Regions from separate parts of the Hydrogenophaga sp. SNF1 genome, predicted to be linked through region 2. Evidence: riboswitches for the same ligand, from Rfam matches in the RefSeq annotation. Region 2 holds a riboswitch; the other holds the start of a gene.

Region 1 (10,232 bases), 330 kb from region 2:
CCCAGACGCAGACGAAGCCGGCCACGATGCCCAGGACGATGGAGCCCATGGGGCCGACGAAGCCCGCGGCCGGCGTCACGGCCACCAGGCCGGCGACGGCGCCGGACGCGGCGCCCAGCATGGAGGCTTTGCCCTTGAGCAGGGACTCGGCCAGGCACCAGGCCAGGGTGGCGGCGGCCGTGGCCAGCACGGTGTTGATGAAGGCCAGGCCGGCCACGCCGTTGGCGGCGCCGGCCGAGCCGGCGTTGAAGCCGAACCAGCCCACCCACAGCAGCGAGGCGCCCACCATGGTCAGCGTCAGCGAGTGCGGCGTCAGCGCTTCCTTGCCGTAGCCGATGCGCTTGCCCACCACATAGGCGCCCACCAGGCCAGCGACACCGGCGTTGATGTGCACCACGGTGCCGCCCGCGAAGTCGAGCGCGCCGTCGGCCGCCAGCAGGCCGCCGCCCCAGACCATGTGGGCCATGGGGATGTACGAGAAGGTGAACCACAGGGCCGAGAACAGCAGCACGGCGCCGAACTTCACGCGCTCGGCGAAGGAGCCCACGATCAGCGCCACGGTGATGGCGGCGAAAGTGCCCTGGAAGGCGATGAACACGTACTCGGGGATGGTCGCCAGCGCCGACGACATGGTGTCGGCCTTGGTGCCGGCAAGGAACAGCTTGTCGAAGGAGCCGAAGAAGGTGCCCGCACCGCCGAAGGTGAGCGAGAAGCCGTAGATGGCCCACAGCAGGGAGATGAGCGAGAAGATCACCATCACCTGCATGAGCACCGACAGCATGTTCTTCGAGCGCGCCAGGCCGCCATAGAACAGGGCCAGGCCGGGGATGGTCATCAGGATGACGAGCAGCGTGGACGTGAGCATCCACGCGGTGTCGCCGCTGTCGAGTTTGGGCGCTTCAGCGGCGGCGGGGGCGGCCGGCGCGGCAGCGGCGGGCGCTTCGGCGGCGGGGGCCGCGGGAGCGGCAGCGGCCGGTGGGGCCTCGGTGGTCGATTGCGCGATGGCTGCGCCACCGCCGATCGCCAGGCCCAGGCCCAGCAACAGGGAAGCCAGGAGTTTCTTCATTTGGATGGACTCGGTTGGGTTCAGGGGATGGCTGGGTCAGATCGCCTCGTTGCCGGTCTCGCCGGTGCGGATGCGGACCACTTGCTCGAGCGGCGAGACGAAGATCTTTCCGTCGCCGATCTTTCCGGTGCGCGCGGCGCCTTCGATGGCCTCGATGACGCGCTCGACCAGGTCGTCCGCGACGGCCGCTTCGATCTTGACCTTGGGCAGGAAGTCGACCACGTACTCCGCGCCGCGGTAGAGCTCGGTGTGCCCCTTCTGCCGGCCGAAGCCCTTGACCTCGGTGACGGTGATGCCCTGCACGCCCACGCCGGAGAGCGCCTCGCGCACCTCGTCCAGCTTGAACGGCTTGATGACGGCTGAAACCATTTTCACGACGATCCCTCCAGGGGTTGGTTGATCTGGTGTCAGCCTTAGCAGCTTGTGTGCCAACCCGGAGCGCCCGGGTGCCCGCCCCCAGGGGCGGTCGGCACCAGGATGAGGCCCCGCCCGCGCCGCGGCACCCCCGGGGGGCCGGGACGCACCATCAAGGTGCCTGGTGCGCCGAATCGGGGACGGGCCGGCGCCCCGACACCCCCACCCGTGTCGCGCCAGCGGCGCCCGCAGAATCGGCCGCCCCGTGGTCGCCGCCGGCGGCCGCGCACCTGAACAGGGAGAACACCCATGGCGCTGGCGCATGTGCACAGCCGCGCGCTGCAGGGGCTGGCCGCCCGGCCCGTGAGCGTGGAAGTCCACCTGGCCAACGGCCTGCCCAGCTTCACGCTGGTGGGCCTGGCCGACACCGAGGTGAAGGAAGCGCGCGAGCGGGTGCGCGCGGCCATCGCCAACAGCGGCCTGGAGTTCCCGCACAGCCAGCGCATCACCGTGAACCTGGCGCCGGCCGACCTGCCCAAGGACTCGGGGCGTTTCGACCTGCCGATCGCGCTGGGCATCCTGGCCGCCAGCGGGCAGATCGAGGCCGAACCCCTGGCGCGCGGCGTGTACGCGGGCGAGCTGTCCCTGGGCGGCGAACTGCGCCCGGTGCGCGGCGCGCTGGCCATGGCGCTGGCCCTCGCGCAGGACGCGGCCCCCCGCACCCTGGTGCTGCCACCGGGCAGCGCCGAAGAGGCCGCCCTGGTGCCCGGCGCCCATGTGGTGCGCGCGCGCCACCTCATCGACGTGGTGGCGCGCCTGCGCCGCGAGCAGCCGGCCCCGCCGGACGACGCGGGCTGGGCGCGGCTGGAGCCGCGCGACGGCGCCCCGGCGCCGCCCGGGGGACCCGACCTTGCCGACGTGAAAGGCCAGGTGGCCGCGCGCCGCGCGCTGGAGATCGCGGCCGCCGGCGGCCACAGCCGGTTGCTGGTGGGGCCGCCGGGCGCCGGCAAGTCCATGCTGGCGCAGCGCCTGGGCGGGCTGCTGCCGCCCATGGCCACCGACGAGGCCCTGCAGGCCGCGGCCGTGGCCTCGCTGGCCGGGCGCTTCGATCCCGCGCGCTGGGGCGAACGGCCCTTCTGCGCGCCGCACCACAGCGCCTCCGCCGTGGCGCTGGTGGGCGGGGGCTCGCCGCCGCGGCCGGGCGAGATCTCGCTCGCCCACCAGGGCGTGCTGTTCCTCGACGAGCTGCCCGAGTTCGCGCGCCACGCGCTGGAGGCGCTGCGCGAGCCGCTGGAGACCGGCCGCATCCGCGTCTCGCGCGCGGCGCAGCAGGCCGAATTCCCCGCGCGTTTCCAGCTCGTGGCCGCCATGAACCCCTGCCCCTGCGGCTACCGCGGCCACCCGGTGCGGGCCTGCCGCTGCACGCCCGAGCAAGTGCAACGCTACCAGGGCCGGCTCAGCGGCCCGCTGCTCGACCGCATCGACCTGCAGGTGGAGGTGCCCGCGCTGCCCAGCGAGCAGCTGCTGCAGGGCCCGCCCGGCGAGGGCAGCGCCGGGGTGCGCTCGCGCGTGGTGGCCGCCCGCGAGCGCGCGCTGCGGCGCCAGGGCCTGCCCAACCGCGCGCTCGCGGGCGGCGCGCTCGAGGAGCACGCGCGCGCCGAGCCGGCGGCGCTGAAGTTCCTGCACGCGGCGGCCGTGCGCCTGGCCTGGAGCGGGCGCGGCACGCACCGCGCGCTGCGCGTGGCGCGCACCATCGCCGACCTGGCCGGGCACGAGCGCGTGGTTGCGGCCGACGTGGCGGAGGCGGTGCAGTACCGGCGCGTGCTGGAGGCGTTCGCGTGAAGCGCGTCGGGGGCTTTTCCAGCCCCGTCACGACAGTGCCGCGGCGCAACGGCACCGCGCCCACCCCAAGGCCGGCGCTGCTGAACGAGGTGCACGCCTGCATCGGCCACCTCGGCTGCCACATGGCCTACACGGCGCTCCAGCTGCGGGACTGCAGCAGCACCGCGGACCTGGTGGAGGTGTTTTTCGACGCGCAAGCCCACGCCAGCCCCGACTGCGCGGGCCAGTACAGCCTGCTGGTGTTCCTGGACAAGCTGCCCCTGCACGCACGCCCCGCGTTCGCCGTGCTGATGCTGGCGGCCCTGCCCGCGCCATGCAGAAGCAACGGCCTCGCCGAGCACCTGGACCAGCTGCTCGAACACCTGCCCACCAGCGCCGACTGCCCGGCCGAGATGAAGCCCCACCTGGACCGCTGTGTGAAGCGGTTCCTCGCCCGGTTCAATGGCTGCTTCAAGGCGTACGAACGGCGACCGGGGGCCAGGGACGCGCTCAGCGCGATCAAGCACCACGTCGAGCGGCACCTGGCGCCAGCGAACCCCGCGCTCACCGGCTACGTCAACGCGACCCAGCCCGCGCTGGCCGACTTCCCGTACGTCGTCGGCGCGGCCCGGCACATCGTGAGCTGCAAGCCCATTCCCCTGAGCGCCAGGCTGTGGACCGCCCTGTCCCACCTGTCCTGCGGCAGCCACGGCGCCGCGCCGCTGCGACTGTGGCTGGCGACGTTCTCGAACACGGGCGACATGGACGCCCTGCTGAGCTGGCTCTGGGGCATCCACCCCGGGGCCGCGCTGGGTCTGCGGCGCCTGTTGGCGCCGGCGAGCGACCCTCTGGCGCCCAGCGCGCCAGCCACCGCGCCCGACGTCGTCTCCGCGCCGCTGATGCACGCCACCGCCGCCGCCCGCTACCTGCTCGCCCTGGCCGACGCCCATCCTTTGGCCCTGTCGTCCGCCGATCCGCTGCTGGACCCGCCGACGGTGATGCGGGCCCTGAGCGCCTTCGCGGCCTGCGGGGCCGAGCGGGACGTCGTGGCCTTCCTTCGGCACAGCACCCCGCGCCAGCTGCTGGGCGTGCTGGAATGCCTGGGCCGGCTCTACCCGCCCGCCGCCAAGGCCTTCGCCTTTGTCGCGGCCAAGGCCATCCTCGGCGCGCGGACCCGGGCGGTGGCCCCGGGGCTGAAGGCCATTGTGGTGGCCCACTGGCCGGCGGCCGCGCGGTGGGACTGGGGTGCCCCCCGCGACACCCCACAGACCACCCCCTATGCCGAGCAGGAGCTGGCCGACCTCGCCCGCGACCTTCAGGCCATGGCGCTGCCCGAGCCGGTGTTCCACGCCATCAAGCGGCTGTCCGGGTGTCCCTTGGGCGCCCATGAAACGGCCGGCCTCGCGGCCATCCACGACATGCCCGACCCCATCCTGGGAGGGGTGCTCGACGCCTTGTCGCTGAGCGGGAACGACGAGGCCGTCCGGCGCCTGGCCGGCCTGGCGCTGCTGGCGCGAAACCGCTCGCCAGAGGTCCTGGACTGGCTGCGCGGTCTCGCCGGGCATGGCACCGGCTGAGCCTGAGCGCGCCTGGCGCGGCCAAAACGCGCGCACGGGGGCGCGGCGGCCCGCGCGCCGGGGGTCAGAGATTGGGCGCCAGCCAGCGCTGCAGGTCCGCGCGCGCCACGGCGCTGCGCTGGGCCAGGTCGTCCAGCTGGTCCTCGCCGATGCGCCCGACGTTGAAGTAGGTGCTCTGCGGGTGGCTCAGGTAGAAGCCGCTCACGCTGGCCGCCGGCGACATGGCCAGGCTCTCGGTCAGGCCCATGCCGATCTCCTCGGCCTGCAACAGCTCGAACAGGCCGCGCTTGACGGTGTGGTCCGGGCAGGCCGGGTAACCCGGCGCGGGGCGGATGCCCTGGTACTTTTCCTTGATGAGCTCCTCGTTGCTCAGCGCCTCGGTCGGCGCGTAGCCCCACAGGTCGGTGCGCACGCGGTGGTGCATCTGCTCGGCCAGGGCCTCGGCCAGACGGTCGGCCAGGGCTTTGAACATGATGGCCGAGTAGTCGTCGAGGTCGTCGAGGAACTGCTTCTCTTTCTTCTCCACGCCCAGGCCCGCCGTCACCGCGAACACGCCCACGTAGTCCGGGGCCACGCCCTGGGGCGCCACGAAGTCGGCCAGGCAGCGGCTGGGGCGCATCACGCCGTCGATCTCCTGCTTCTCGGTCTGCTGGCGCAGGCCGTGCCACACCAGCACCGGGCGCTCGCGCGACTCGTCGGCGTACAGCGCGATGTCGTCCTGGTTCACGCAGTTGGCCGGGTACAGGCCGATGACCGCGCTGGCCGTGAGCCAGCGGCCGTCGATGATGCGCTGGAGCATGCGCTTGCCGTCGCTGAAGACGCGGCGCGCCTCTTCGCCCACCACCTCGTCCTTGAGGATCTCGGGGAAGGGACCGGCCAGGTCCCAGGTCTGGAAGAAGGGACCCCAGTCGATGTACCTCGCGAGCTCGGCCAGGTCCACGTTCTTGAACACGCGCCGGCCAATGAACTTGGGCACGGGCGGGGTGTAGCCGCTCCACTCGATGGGCGTGCGGTTGGCGCGCGCCTTGTCCAGCGGCCACAGCGGCACCTGCTTCTTGTTGGCGTGCTGGTGGCGCACGCGCTCATAGTCGGCGTTGACCTCGGCGATATAGGCCGTGGCCTGGTCCGACAGCAGGCCCTGGGCCACGCTCACGCTGCGCGAGGCATCGGGCACGTAGACCACCGGGCCTTCGTAGTGCGGCGCGATCTTCACCGCCGTGTGCACGCGGCTGGTGGTGGCGCCGCCGATCAGCAGCGGGATCTTCTTGATGCGGAAGTGCTCGTCCTTCTGCATCTCGCTGGCCACGTACTGCATCTCTTCCAGGCTCGGCGTGATCAGGCCCGACAGGCCCACGATGTCCGCGCCCTCGACCTTGGCCTTGGCCAGGATCTCGTGGCACGGGACCATCACGCCCATGTTCACCACCTCGAAGTTGTTGCACTGGAGCACGACGGTGACGATGTTCTTGCCGATGTCGTGCACGTCGCCCTTGACGGTGGCGATGACGATCTTGCCCTTGGATCGCACGTCGCCGCCGGCCGCTTCCAGGCGCTTCTTCTCTTCCTCGATGTAGGGCAGCAGGTGGGCCACGGCCTGCTTCATCACGCGCGCGCTCTTGACCACCTGGGGCAGGAACATCTTGCCCTGGCCGAACAGGTCGCCCACCACGTTCATGCCGTCCATGAGCGGGCCTTCGATCACGTTGAGCGGGCGCCCGCCGCCGGCCTCGATCTCGCGCCACATGGCCTCGGTGTCTTCGGTGATGAAGTCGTTGATGCCGCGCACCAGCGCGTGCGACAGGCGCTCGCGCAGCGGCAGTTCGCGCCAGGCGTTCTTCTGGGAATCGTCCTTGGCCGCGCCCTTGGCGCTCTCGGCGATCTCGAGCAGGCGCTCGGCGGCGTCCGGGCGGCGGTTCAGCACCACGTCCTCCACGCGCTCGCGCAGCGTGGGTTCCAGCTCGTCGTACACGCCGACCATGCCGGCGTTGACGATGCCCATGTCCATGCCGGCCTGAATGGCGTGGTACAGGAAGACGGTGTGGATGGCCTCGCGCACCGGGTCGTTGCCGCGGAAGCTGAAGCTCACGTTGGACACGCCGCCCGAGACCTTGGCGCCCGGCAGGTGCTGCTTGATCCAGCGCGTGGCGTTGATGAAGTCCACCGCGTAGTTGTTGTGCTCCTCGATGCCGGTGGCGATGGCGAAGATGTTGGGGTCGAAGACGATGTCCTCGGGCGGGAAGCCCACCTCGTCCACCAGGATGCGGTAGGCACGCTCGCAGATCTCGATCTTGCGCTCGTAGGTGTCGGCCTGGCCTTTCTCGTCGAAGGCCATCACCACGGTGGCGGCGCCGTAGCGCTTGATGAGCCGCGCCTGGCGCTTGAACTCCTCCACGCCCTCTTTCATGCTGATGGAGTTGACGACGCCCTTGCCCTGCAGGCAGCGCAGGCCGGCCTCGATGACGCTCCACTTGGAGCTGTCCACCATCACCGGCACGCGCGCGATGTCGGGCTCGCCGGCCATGAGGTTGAGGAAGCGCACCATGGCGGCCTCGCTGTCGAGCATGGCCTCGTCCATGTTCACGTCGACGATCTGCGCGCCGTTCTCCACCTGCTGGCGCGCCACGGCCAGCGCGTCCTCGAAGCGGCCTTCAAGAATCATGCGCGCGAAGGCCTTGGAGCCGGTGACGTTGGTGCGCTCGCCGACGTTGACGAACAGGCTGCCTTCGCCGATGGCGAGCGGCTCCAGGCCCGACAGCAGCATCGGGCGAACGGCGGGGGAAGCGGGGGCGGGGGAGGTCTCGGAGGACATGCGGCTCACCAGGGTTGTTTGCGAAAAACCGAGCTGGTGAGCGTCGTTGGGGCCGGTCCAGCCCACTCAAGCCTGACGGTCCCGGCCCGGGGGGCCTGGGCTGACCGCTGCAACGCTCCTTGAGAGAGGGGGGATTTTAGCGACAGGCGTCGAAACCCCTCGTCCGTTCGGCCTGAACAACCATTTGGCTGGCGCCACGGCTTTCTCAGGCGTTACTGAACGCGCGTCCAGGCCACCTGCTATGGCCATCTGCCCCTCATGTCCCTCCGCAACGCCCATGATTCCTCGATCGACCCCCCGCCCCGGCAAAACACAGGCGCTTCTTTCAGATTCAGCGGATAAGGCTGAGATCTTTGACCTGAGACAGCTGTATGCGTATGGCAAGTCGGTGAACAGGGGATGGCGGATGGGGCCGACCGTTCTGCTCATCAAGGACAAGATCGAGCCCAATGGCGAGCGCACGCAATGCCTCTCCGTCAACGTCCAGAATGCGAATGGCACTACCACCAGCTCCTCGCTGGCCACGGAGCGGCTTGTGCGGACCCTCGCGCGCCGCTTCACTGCGGATCAGCACCATCCGTTGGAGGTGAAGGAGGCCCTGAACTCGATTTTTTGCCGCTTGGCCACGAGCAATCAGGTGGTGCTGGACAGAGCGTTCCTGAAGGACCTCAAGGTGCTGATATATCCGCCCCTCGATCTTGCCCCGACAAGCAGAGTCATCCTTCGCGAGCTGCGCCACTCCGCTGCTGCGGACCAGATCGCGGCAGACGCGGACGTCCAGACCATTGCCGAAGTCATTCGATCGCTGGACTCCCTGGGGCAGCAACGGTTTAGGTACCAGCTGGAGATACGCCCGAACCTTGGCGCCGCTGCCAAGCAGCTGCTGGCGGCGCTGCACCCCAAAGCGCAGACGGCAACTTTCAAGGCCTCAGCAAAGCAACAGCGGGACGACGTGTCCGAGTCTTTGGAGCGACCGCAGGAACCGGAATGGACGCTCGGGATGCTGCCCTACCACAGCAAAGAAAGCGCCGCCTCGATGCACTTCATTGAGGTGCCCGACCAGCCAGTCAAGACACCCCCAGCCTCGGCGCCGCTGGGCCAGTCTTTCATCAAGCGCTTCGGGGCCCAGATCCAAGTGCCCGCCATTGAGCGCTGGGTGACTGTCGCCCCCCATACCACCGTCAAGGCACTGGCTGCGGCCATCGAATGGTTGCCCGACGACCAACTGGCCAGGTTCAAAAGCGACCTGCAACTGGCCGCAGGAGGCTCTTACACGGACGAGGTCAGCGTCACGGCCCGTCAGCTGCTGGAGGAAATGGGCTGAGCCGCCGGTACCCCCGGGGCGCCGCGCCGACCCGCGCGGGCACACTGAGGCCACCTCGATGGCGCGGAGCCCGGCATGACCCCTTCCGAGATCTTTCTGGTCGCGATGCTGATCGTCTTCAGCGTCCCCTACCTGGTCTGGCGGCTCGGCCGCACCGACTACCTCGCGCCCCTGGTGGTGGTACAGATCCTCACCGGCATCGCGCTCGGGCCGGGCGTGCTGGGCGCGGCCTTTCCCGAGTACCACCGCTTCGTTTTCAGCCCGCCGGTGACGCAGGCGCTGTCGGGCGTGGCGCAATGGGCCGTGATGCTGTTCGTCTGCATCGCCGGCATCGAGCTGGACCTGCGCCAGGCCTGGGCGAAGCGGCGTGAGAGCGGCATCACCGCCGGCCTGGCCTTGGGCGTGCCGCTGCTGCTGGGCGCGGCGGCGGGCGCGGTGTTGCTGGCCTGGCCCGACTGGGCCGGCCCCCGGGCCAAGGACTGGCAGTTCCTGCTGGGCATCGGCATGTCCTGCGCCGTCACCGCGCTGCCCATCCTGATCCTGCTGATGGAAAAACTGGGCATCCTGCGCCAGCCGCTGGGCCAGCGCCTGCTGCGCTACGCCAGCCTGGACGACCTGGCCATCTGGGGCGTGCTGGCCGTGATCCTCATGGAATGGGACCGCATGGGCCGCCAGCTGGGTTTCCTGCTCGCCTTCGGCTTGCTCACCCTGTTGTTCCGCCGGCTCATGCGCGCCTTGCCCGAACAAGACCGCTGGACCGCGGCCCTGGTGTGGCTGCTGGCCTGCGGCCTGGGCGCCGATTGGGCAGGCCTGCACTACATGGTGGGCGCGTTCCTCGCGGGCGCGGTGATCGACGCCCACTGGTTCGACCAGGACCGCCTGGACCAGCTGCGCCACCACGTGCTGCTGGTGCTCATGCCGGTGTTCTTCCTCAGCACGGGGTTGCGCACCAAGTGGGCCGTCGGGGGCGCGGCGGTGCTCGCCGCCGCCGCCCTGCTGCTGCTGGTGTCGGTGGCGGGCAAGCTGCTGGCCATGCGCCTGGCCGGCCGCTGGCTGGGCTGGCCGCGCGAGGAAGCGCGCCTGATCGGCTGGCTGCTGCAGACCAAGGCGCTGATCATGATCGTCTTCGCCAACGTGCTGTTGGACAAGGCCCTCATCACCGACGCCACCTTCACCGCGCTGCTGCTGATGGCGGTGGCCAGCACCATGCTGACCATTCCCATGGTGGCGCCGATGCTGGCACGGCGCGCCGCCGAAACCGGTGCCGACGCGGATGTCGGC
Region 2 (10,232 bases):
GAGACCTTGGCCAGCGTGAGCGAGCCGCCCGCGCTGGGGTCCTGTATCGGGTGGTTCGCCACCGCGGCGTACTTGGGCTTGGCTGGGGCGTCGGCAGGCAGCTTGTGGTAAGGGGCGCGTGTGGTCTTGATCATGGCGGTTCGAAGGGTGGTGCGGGGGCGTCAGGCCACGGGCTTGCCTTGCGCTGCTGCAGCTTGTGGCTGTCTCTGCGTGGCGCGGCGCGAGGCCCGGGTTCCGCGATGGGCCGGATGGCGGAGGCCGCTGTCGCCGGCGCGGAACCGTGCCGCTGCGAGCGCTCACGGCATGGGTGAGCGTTCCCTTCGGTTTTTTCCAGCGGCCCAGGGGCCGAGGCGCGGGTGGGCCGCGCGCTTCAGCGCGCCAGCAGCACCGCCACGCCGATGGCCAGCAGCACCGCCGCTGCGATCAGCAACCGCGTGCGCACGCGCAGCAACTGCACCGCTTCCACCAGGCGCGCGTTCTGCTCGGCCAGCTCGCTGAGGGTCTGGGCCATCTGCTGCTGGGCGGTGGCCTGCTGGTCGATGAGCTGGCGCGCCTCGATGAGGTGCTGGCGCAGCTCGCCCAGGCTGGGTGTTTCGGCGGCCGGGTCCAGGGGCGTGCCCACGGGCGTGGGGGCGCTGGGCGCTTTCTGTTTGTCGAGCAGTTTGCGCGCGGCCGCGAGCACCTTGGGTGCGTGTTCGATCACGTCGCCCCAGGGGATGATTTTCAAGGCGGCGATCCAGGGGATGGGCATGGGGCTCCTTTCGGCCGGGCGGGCGTGGGGCCCGGCCGGCGGCCTCAAGGATCGCATGGGGGCTTGTCACCATGCGACAAGCGGGCTCACTGCTCGTTGAACATCCTCTCGGGCGGGTTGGTCGTGGGGGGCGACGCCGGATCCACCGGTGGCGCCCCTGGGGTGGCTGGCGGTGTGGGCGTCTGCCTGGACCGAAGGCTGGGCCGTGGCACGCGCTGCGGCTTCAACGGGCCTCGAGGGCTGGTCGGCGGAGGCTGGTCGGGCGGCGTGGGGCTGGTGGGCGTCGACTGGGACTTGCTGGTCCGCAGGCTTTCCTCCGGGATGGGTTCGACGTTGGACCTGGGCCGATCCGACTGGGCGCCTGGTGGGGCGGGTTCCTCGGACGGCTCCAGGGCCGATGGCCGGTCCCGGCCCACAGGCAAGAGTGGCAGTTGCAGGGTAGGGGCGCCAACTTGGGTATGGGGCGATGCGAGGGGCTTTTCCGGGGGAAACATCAGGTCTTGAAGGTCAAGCAGCGCCTGCTCCCGCTTCTGCTTTTGCTTCAGCTTCTGTTGGTCCAGGTAGGTCTGTCTGATCGGGTTCAGATTCTGTCGGGCGACCTGCTTGACCGGCAGCCGGGCCACCCTGCTGGTTTTGACCTTTCTGGGCGTGCCGCCCGAGTTGGGGGGCGAGCTCTCCTCGCTCAGCGAGACCGTCGTTTGCGACGCGGTGCTGCTCTCGTCTTCATCCGTCGGCGGGTGCCGTGGCGATCTGTCCGTGTTCGACCGGGGCGTGTGCGCGCTCGGCTGCCGTGGCGTCGACGCCGTTGAGCGCGGCGCGACCTGGGCGCTTTCCATCCGCTTGAGTTGCTGCAGCAGTTCGGGGGTGCAGGGCAGGCCGAACACCTGGGTGCTGTCGCTCGCGCACAGCCTGCCGAGATCCTGGGCCGCTCGCTGGGCTTCGCGCGGCGCTGAAGGCAGCTTGAGCCAGGAGGTGGTCAGGCCCTTCAGCTGCGCGGTGGCGCCCTGGTGCTGGGTCTGCTTGAGCTTGCGCGGCTGCGTGGCGCGGGTCTGCGGGTCTTCGTGCCGAGAGTCGAACTTGGTGGTGATGTAAGGCTGCGCGGTCCGATCGGACGAGGGGGCGGTGGTCTTCAGGTAGAGCACCCGGGGCTGCTGGTCTTTCTCGGTCTTGTTCACCGCGGCCTCGACCACCTGGCGCAGAGGCGTCGCCTGGGCCTGGCCGGGCAGCGCGGCATCGAGCTTGTATTGTTTGGGGCTGGAGCGGGAGATCATGGAGAGGGCGCGCGTGGCGCTGCGGAGTGGAAAACCCCTCTCGGTGGCAGCCGCCGCGGCGCGAAATCCTCAAGGACGCCTATCCGAGAGCGGCACCGCCCGGCCGCTTCCTGCTATCGAAGCGCGAGCTCAGGCCGGCTGGCGCCGCAGCAGGAACACCCCCAGCAGCGCCACGCCGACCAGCAGCGCCGGGAAGCCCAGCGTGGGCGACCACTGCAGCGCCGCCGCGCCCAGCGCGGGCGCCAGCACGCCGCCGAGCGTGTAGCTCATCACCAGCACGGCGGTGCTGTTCACCAGGGTGATGCCTTGCTCGCGCGAGCCGATGTCGATCATCGCCAACGTGTAGAGGCAGCCGCCCGCGCCGCCCCACACGAAGGCCACGGGCGCGGCCAGCCAGGGCGTGTTCGCGACGAAGGGGATCAGCAGCGTGCCGAGCAGCGTGATCCAGGCGCAGCCGCGCATGAGCAGCAGGCGCGCGGCGCGCTCGTCGCCCCAGCGCTGGCGCGGGTGGTGCGCCAGGCGGTCGGACAGCACGCCAGCGGGCAGCATCATCAGCGCACTGCCCAGCCCGCTGGCCGAGACCAGCAGGGCCGAGACCACCGCGCCCAGGCCCAGGGCCAGGCCATACAGCGGCAGGATGGACGTGAGCCCGCTTTCGAAGAAGCCACCGACGAAGCCCACCGTCATGATCAGCGGGTGCGCGGCCAGCGCGTGCCACACGCCGCCCAGGCCCACGCGGGCCTCGTGCGCGTCGGCCGCGGGCGGCACGCGGGGGATCAGCAGGCTCCAGGCCAGGCCGATGGCCATGCAGCCGAAGGCGAGCCAGATCGCGGTGTCGCTCTGCGGCCCCACCCAGGCCAGCATCAGCGGGCCGAGCACGAAGGTGACGCCGACCAGGGTTTCGAAGATGCCCACGTAGCGGCCGCGCTGGCCGGGCGGCGCGAACTCGGCCACGATGGCCTCGGCCAGCACCCAGCGCAGGCCCGAGGCCATGCCGGCGATGAGCTTGAGCCCGAACCACAGCGGCAGCCAGGACGAGAGCGCGAAGCCCATGGTGGCCAGCGTGGGGATGAGCGCCGACAGCCACAGCGTGGGCCGCCTTCCCAGCGCGCGCGTGACGGACGAGGCGAAAGGCACCATGAGGAAGATGCCGAACCAGCCGCTGGCCGCGAACACGCCGGCCAGGGCGGTGGACTCGCCGCCGTCCTTCAGGCGCAGCAGCAGCAGGGGCGTGAGCATGAAGTAGCCCACGAGCTCGAAGAAGGTGGCGCCAAAGATGGCGACCAGGCCCAGGCGGGCGTGGGCCGGCGGCGCGGCGGGCGCTCGGCCGCCGGCGGGCAGCGGGTGTTCGCTCATGCCTGGCCTCTGGCCGCCAGCACCGCCTCGGCCACGTCGGCGAAGCCCTGGCCCCGTTCGCGCGGGGCCACGTAGCGGGGGTGGTGCGCGAGCTGCGCCCAGAAGCGCGCGATGTTGGCCACGCCCACGCTGTGCGGGAAGCGCGCGAACATGGCGGCGTCGTTGGTGGAGTCGCCCACGTAGACCCAGTGATCGATCTCGGCGTCGAGGTCGCGCCCCAGGCGCTCGCGCAGGATCCAGCGCGCGCCGCTGAGCTTGTCGTGCGCGCCGATCCAGCCGTTGACGTGGATGGAACTCACGGTGGCGGTGAGGCCTTCGTCGCGCAGGATGCCGAGTGCGCGCGCGATGTCGGCCTCGCCCAGGTGGGCGTGCTCGCTGTGGTCGATGGCGATGTCGGTTTCGCGGCCCGCGCTGTCGGTGGCCAGGCGCGCCTGAGGCAGCTCGCGCAGCACACGCGCGGCGGCGGCCCGCAGGCGGGTGAGGTTCGCGGCGCGGGTGGCCGCGTCCTGCGCGTAGGCCTTGCGCAGGCGCCCGCCGTCGTTCCACAGCGCCACGGCGCCGTTCTCGGCCACGATGGCGTCGATCGGCCAGCTCAGCGCGAAGGGTTCGCTCCAGCCGGCCGGGCGGCCGGTGACGGCGAACACCGGCAGGCCGGCCGCGCGCAGGCGGAGCAGTGCCGCGCCCGCCTCGGGCGCCAGCGCCCCCTCGGCCGTGAGGGTGTCGTCGATGTCGGTGAGCACGCCATGGATGCGCGCGCGCTCGTGCGGGGGCCAGTCGGCCAGCGGGGTGGGTTGCATGGAGGGGCGGCAGTTTCTCACAGGGGCCGCACCGGCGTGGTGCCACTGGGAGGGGATATCCCCACGCCAGAAAGGAGGCCGAGTAGAATGCCGGCCCATCCGAGGAGCGTTGCAGCGCCCCACCCGCACCGAGCGGGCCGCGGGCGTGAGGCTCGGACCCTTCAACCGGCAACCACGCTCATCCACTGCACGTGCGATGGGTTCCCTCGTCTCCCTTCCCGCGCGGTGGCTTTCAACGTTTTGGAGCGCCACATGAATGCACGAATCAACCCCACCGCCGACTGCGTGATCGCCGACATCGGCCTGGCCGACTGGGGCCGCAAAGAGATCAAGATCGCCGAGACCGAGATGCCCGGCCTGATGGCCATCCGCGAAGAGTACGCGGCCAAGCAGCCGCTGAAAGGCGCGCGCATCACCGGTTCGCTGCACATGACCATCCAGACCGCGGTGCTCATCGAGACGCTGCAGGCCCTGGGCGCGCAGGTGCGCTGGGCCTCGTGCAACATCTTCTCCACCCAGGACCACGCGGCCGCCGCCATCGCCGCCGCCGGCACGCCGGTCTTCGCCGTCAAGGGCGAGACCCTGGTCGACTACTGGGACTACACGCACCGCATCTTCGACTTCGGCGCCAAGGGCACGGAAGGCGAAGGCCCCAACATGATCCTCGACGACGGCGGCGATGCCACGCTGCTCATGCACCTGGGCAAGCAGGCCGAGAAGGACCCCTCCGTGCTGGCCAAGCCCGGCAGCGAGGAAGAGCGCATCCTGTTCGCGGCCATCAAGGCCAAGCTGGCCGAGGACGCCACCTGGTACAGCCGCAAGAGCGCGCAGATCATTGGCGTGACCGAGGAGACCACCACCGGCGTGCACCGCCTGAAGGAAATGTCGGTCAAGGGCTCGCTGATGTTCCGCGCCATCAACGTCAACGACTCGGTCACCAAGAGCAAGTTCGACAACCTCTATGGCTGCCGCGAGTCGCTGGTCGACGGCATCAAGCGCGCGACCGATGTGATGATCGCCGGCAAGGTGGCCGTGGTGGCCGGCTACGGCGACGTGGGCAAGGGCTCGGCCCAGGCGCTGCGCGCGCTGAGCGCACAGGTGTGGGTGACCGAGATCGACCCCATCAACGCCCTGCAGGCCGCGATGGAAGGCTACCGCGTGGTGACCATGGAGTACGCCGCCGACAAGGCCGACATCTTCGTCACCACCACCGGCAACCGCGACGTCATCACCTTCGAGCACATGGCCGCCATGAAGGACCAGGCGATCGTCTGCAACATCGGCCACTTCGACAACGAGATCCAGGTTGCCAGGCTGGAAGAGAAGTGCCAGTGGGAAGAGATCAAGCCCCAGGTGGACCACGTGATCTTCCCGGACGGCAAGAAGATCATCCTGCTCGCCAAGGGCCGGCTGGTGAACCTGGGCTGCGGCACCGGTCACCCCAGCTTCGTGATGTCCTCCAGCTTCGCGAACCAGACCATCGCGCAGATCGAGCTGTTCACGCACCCCGAGGGCTACGACGTGGGCAAGGTTTACGTGCTGCCCAAGCACCTGGACGAAAAGGTGGCGCGCCTGCACCTGAAGAAGGTCGGTGCCCAGCTGACCGAGCTGAGCGACGAGCAGGCCGCCTACATCGGCGTGCCCAAGCAAGGCCCGTACAAGCCGGACACCTACCGCTACTGATCGCCGCCGTGCGCGCCGACCAGTTGCTCGTCGAGCGTGGTCTGGCGGCGTCGCGCTCGCAGGCCCAGCGGCTGATCGCGGCCGGCGTGCGCTGGCGCGCCGGTGGCGGCTGGCGGCCCGTGGCCAAGAACGGCGACGAGCTGCCCGCCGGCGCCGAGCTGGAGCTGCTGGACGCGGCCGAGGCGCGCTACGTCTCGCGCGGCGGCCTGAAGCTGGAGGGTGCGCTGGCGCACACCGGCGTCGATCCGCGCGGCCTGCACGCGCTCGACGTGGGCCAGAGCACCGGCGGCTTCACCGATTGCCTGCTGCAGCGCGGCGCGGCCCAGGTGGTGGGCGTGGACGTGGGCAGCGGCCAGCTCAACGCGCGCCTGCGCGGGGATGCGCGGGTGATCGCCATCGAGCATTGCAACGCGCGCGATTTGACGGCCCAGCGCCTGCGCGAGGCCGGGGCCGAGCCGCCTTTCGACCTGATCGTCGGCGACCTGTCCTTCATCTCGCAGACCCTGGTGTGGCCCGCGCTGGCGCCGCTGCTCAAGCCCGGCGGCCACGGCCTGGTGCTCGTCAAGCCGCAGTTCGAGCTGCAGCCCGAAGACATCGGCAAGGGCGGCCTGGTGAAGGACGCCGCCTCGTACGCGCGGGTGCGCGAGCGCATCACGACCGCGCTGCAAGGCCTGGGCCTTGAGCCGCTCGACTATTTCGACAGCCCCATCGCCGGTGGCGATGGCAACCGCGAGTTCTTCGTCTTCATTCGGAAACCGGCATGAACCTGCCCATCAGCTTCGAATTCTTCCCGCCCAAGACGCCCGAAGGCGCGCAGAAGCTGCGCGCCGTGCGCCAGCAGCTCTACGCGCGCGCGCCGCTGTTCTGCTCCGTCACCTACGGCGCCGGCGGCTCCACGCAGGAGGGCACCTTCGGCACCGTGCGCGAGATCCTCGCCGAGGGCGTGGACGCGGCCTCGCACTTCTCGTGCATCGGCGCCACGCGCGCCGGCGTGCGCGAGCAGCTGGCGCAGCTCAAGGCCATGGGCGTCAAGCGCCTGGTGGCGCTGCGCGGCGACCTGCCCAGCGGCTATGGCCTGGGCGGCGAGTTCCACTACGCGAGCGACCTCGTGGCCTTCATCCGCGCCGAGACCGGCGAGGACTTCCACCTGGAGGTGGCGGCCTATCCCGAGGTGCACCCGCAGGCCCGCTCGCCCGAGGCCGACCTCAAGGCGTATGTGACCAAGGTCCGGGCCGGCGCGCATTCGGCGATCACGCAGTACTTCTACAGCGCCGATGCCTACTTCCGCTTCGTCGACGAGGCGCGCGCCCTGGGCGCCGACATTCCGGTGGTGCCCGGCATCATGCCCATCACCAGTTCCACGCAGCTCATGCGTTTCTCCGATGCGTGCGGGGCCGAGATCCCGCGCTGGATCCGGCTGCGCCTGCAGGCCTACGGCGACGACACGGCCTCGATCAAGTCCTTCGGCCTCGACGTCGTCACGTCCTTGTGTGAGCAATTGCTTCGCGGCGGGGTGCCGGGCCTGCACTTCTATACGATGAACCAGAGCGCGGCGACGCTGGAGATCCTGCGCCGCCTCGACGCCCGCTGATGGCCCCCTGACCCGCATGACGCCCACCCGCCTCGCCGCCCTGGCCGTGCTCGCCGTCGCCCTCGTGGGCTGCGCGAGCCGCGGCGGGCCGCCGGGCGAGGACTGGGGCGCGGACGGGCCGGCCGCGCACGAGGCGCGCGAGATCGGGCGCGGCAACGCCTCGTGGTACGGCGAGCCGCACCATGGCCGGCGCACCGCGAACGGCGAGGTCTTCGACATGAACGAACTCACCGCTGCGCACAAGACCCTGCCATTCGGCACGCGCGTGCGCGTGGAGAACCCGGTCACGGGGCAGGCGGTGGTGGTGCGCATCAACGACCGCGGGCCGTTCGCGCCGGGGCGCGTGATCGACCTCAGCCGCGCGGCGGCCGAGCGCATCGGCCTCATCCGCGCGGGCGTGGCGCCCGTGGTGCTCTACACCGATTGAGCGGGCCGCCGGTGGTCGCTCAGCGCTCGTCGTAGCTGACGACGACCCGGTCGGTGGTGGGGCGGGCCTGGCAGCTCAGCACGAAGCCCTGTTCGGTTTCCCAGGGCTCCAGCGTGAAGTTCTTCTCCATCTCCACCTGGCCTTCCATGACCTTGGCGCGGCAGGTGCAGCACACGCCGCCGCGGCAGGACCAGGGCAGGTCCAGTCCGGCCTCCAGCGCCACGTCGAGCACGCGCTGGTCGCGGCCCATGCGCAGTTCGTGCGGTTTGCCGTCGAGCACCACGGTCAGGGCCACCTCGCCCTCGGCCTGGGGCGCGCGGCCCAGCTGCACGCGCTCGCGCTCGCCGCGCGGCAGGGCCTCCAGCGTCGGCGAGGTGAAGCGCTCGGTGTGGATGCGCTCGGGCTTCACGCCGGCGCCCAGCAGGGCCTGCTCGGTGGCCTCGATCATGGCCTCGGGGCCGCAGACGAAGACCTCGTCCATGCTGGGCACGGGCAGCAGGGCGGCGATGAGGGCGCGCACCTTGTCGCCGTCGATACGGCCTTCCAGCAGCGGCACCTCCTGCGCCTGGCGCGAGAGGATGTGGATCAGCGTGAGGCGGTCGCGGTAGCGGTCCTTCAGGTCTTGCAGGGCCTCGTTGAACATCACGCTGGCCATGCGCCGGTTGCCATAGACCAGGGTGAACTTGGCGGTGGGCGATTCCTCCAGTGTGCTGGTCATGATGGACAGGATGGGCGTGATGCCCGAGCCCGCCGCGAAACCCACCCGGTGCAGGGCGCGCGGGCGGTGCACGGTGAAGCGGCCGTCGGGCGGCATCGCCTGCAGCGTGTCGCCGGCCTTCAACCGCGTGGCGGCCCAGTTGCTGAACACGCCGCCGTCGACCGGGCGGATGCCCAGCGTGAGCTCGCCCTTGCTGGTGTACAGGCTGCGTGGGCTGCTGATGGAGTAGCTGCGCCGCACGTCCTGGCCGTCGATGAGCGCGCGCACCGTGAGGAACTGGCCGGGCTCGAAGGCGAAGGCGCCGCGCCGCTCGGCGGGCACGGCCAGGGTGACGGCCACCGAGCCCGCGGCCTCGGGGCTCACGCGTGCAATGGGCAGCTCGACGAATCCGCGGGGGCTGGTGCTCATGGTCAGTAGGGCTTGAAGAGGTCGAAGGGTTCGAGGCAGTCCAGGCAGCGGTAGAGCGCCTTGCACGCGGTCGAGCCGAAGGGCGAGGTTTGTGTGGTGTGGGTGGAGCCGCAGCGCGGGCAGGGCACGGGCTGGCCGGCGGCGCGGCGCGCGAAGCCCACCACCTGGGCGCCGGCCTGCGCGGCGCGGCCATTGGGCGGCGCGATGCCGTAGGCGCGCAGCTTCTCGCGCGCGGCGGGCGCCATCCAGTCGGTGGTCCAGGCGGGCGAGAGCTGCGTCACCACGCGTGCGGCGATGCCGCTGTCGCGCAGCGCGGCGCGGATGTCGTCCTCGATTTGCCCCATGGCCGGGCAGCCGCTGTAGGTGGGCGTGATGACCACCTCGGCCACGCCGTCCCCGCCCCGGCGCACCTCGCGCAGGATGCCCAGCTCGGCCAGGCTCACCACGGGGATCTCGGGGTCGCTCAGGTGCGCGATGGCCGCGCGCACGGCGTCCAGCGAAGGGGGGTCGCGCAGCGCCGCGTCCATGGCCTCACCACACGGCCTGGGGGTGTTCGCGGGCCAGGCTCTGCATTTCGGCGAGCAGGAAGCCCATGTGTTCGGAGTGCAGGCCGCGCTTGCCCTGCGTCACGTAGCCGCCGTCGGCGGGGCGTCGCAGCGTGGCCTCGGCCAGCACCTCGTCCAGCAGCGCATCCCAGGCGGGCTTGAGTTCGGTGAGGGCCACGCCAGTGCCGTTGGCCACGGCGGCGGACTCGGCCTCGTCGCCGGTCCAGAACTCCTGGGTGTGCGGCATGAGGTGGTCCAGCGCGGCCTGCGCGCGGGCGCGGCTCTCATCGGTGCCGTCGCCCAGGCGCACCAGCCAGTCGCCGGCGTGGCTCAGGTGGTAGCGCACCTCTTTGAGCGACTTGGCCGCGATGGCGGCGAGCTGCGGATCGGCGCTGGCCTGCAGGCGCTCCCACCACAGGTTCATGAGCGCGGCGTAGAGCACGTTGCGCACGGTGGTGGTGGCGAAGTCGCGGTCGGCGCGCGCGGGGCCGGCGAGCGGGCCGTGGTGCGGCAACTCCAGCAGCGTGAAGTTGCGGAACTCGTGCGTGGCGCGGAAGTAGGCCAGGCTGTCTTCGGTCAGGGCGCCGTCGGCGCGCGCGCCTTGCAGGTGGGCGAAGCGCTGGGCCTGCGCGGGCTCGGCGTTGATGCACCGGGCCGCGTGCTGGTAGAGCAGGCGCGCCTGGCC

Evidence for each region. A riboswitch is a leader RNA that binds a small molecule or an ion and turns the genes downstream of it on or off. The one in region 2 is predicted to bind S-adenosylhomocysteine.
Region 1: another riboswitch for S-adenosylhomocysteine. It lies ahead of metH (methionine synthase); the one in region 2 lies ahead of ahcY (adenosylhomocysteinase).

What each region holds. Positions count from the first base shown of each region.
Region 1 is NZ_CP139793.1:177,491-187,722, reverse strand. It holds gene amt (ammonium transporter) at 1-1,066, opposite strand, end outside; gene SOM08_RS00910 (P-II family nitrogen regulator) at 1,103-1,441, opposite strand; gene SOM08_RS00905 (YifB family Mg chelatase-like AAA ATPase) at 1,730-3,262, shown strand; gene SOM08_RS00900 (hypothetical protein) at 3,259-4,818, shown strand; gene metH (methionine synthase) at 4,883-7,627, opposite strand; S-adenosyl-L-homocysteine riboswitch at 7,659-7,754, opposite strand; gene SOM08_RS00890 (hypothetical protein) at 7,905-8,951, shown strand; gene SOM08_RS00885 (cation:proton antiporter) at 9,027-10,232, shown strand, end outside.
Region 2 is NZ_CP139793.1:508,333-518,564, forward strand. It holds gene SOM08_RS02420 (hypothetical protein) at 1-134, opposite strand, end outside; gene SOM08_RS02425 (hypothetical protein) at 371-751, opposite strand; gene SOM08_RS02430 (hypothetical protein) at 838-2,022, opposite strand; gene SOM08_RS02435 (MFS transporter) at 2,152-3,378, opposite strand; gene SOM08_RS02440 (HAD-IIB family hydrolase) at 3,375-4,175, opposite strand; S-adenosyl-L-homocysteine riboswitch at 4,271-4,362, shown strand; gene ahcY (adenosylhomocysteinase) at 4,428-5,858, shown strand; gene SOM08_RS02450 (TlyA family RNA methyltransferase) at 5,867-6,622, shown strand; gene metF (methylenetetrahydrofolate reductase [NAD(P)H]) at 6,619-7,449, shown strand; gene SOM08_RS02460 (septal ring lytic transglycosylase RlpA family protein) at 7,466-7,876, shown strand; gene SOM08_RS02465 (2Fe-2S iron-sulfur cluster-binding protein) at 7,896-9,002, opposite strand; gene paaD (1,2-phenylacetyl-CoA epoxidase subunit PaaD) at 9,005-9,529, opposite strand; gene paaC (1,2-phenylacetyl-CoA epoxidase subunit PaaC) at 9,534-10,232, opposite strand, start outside.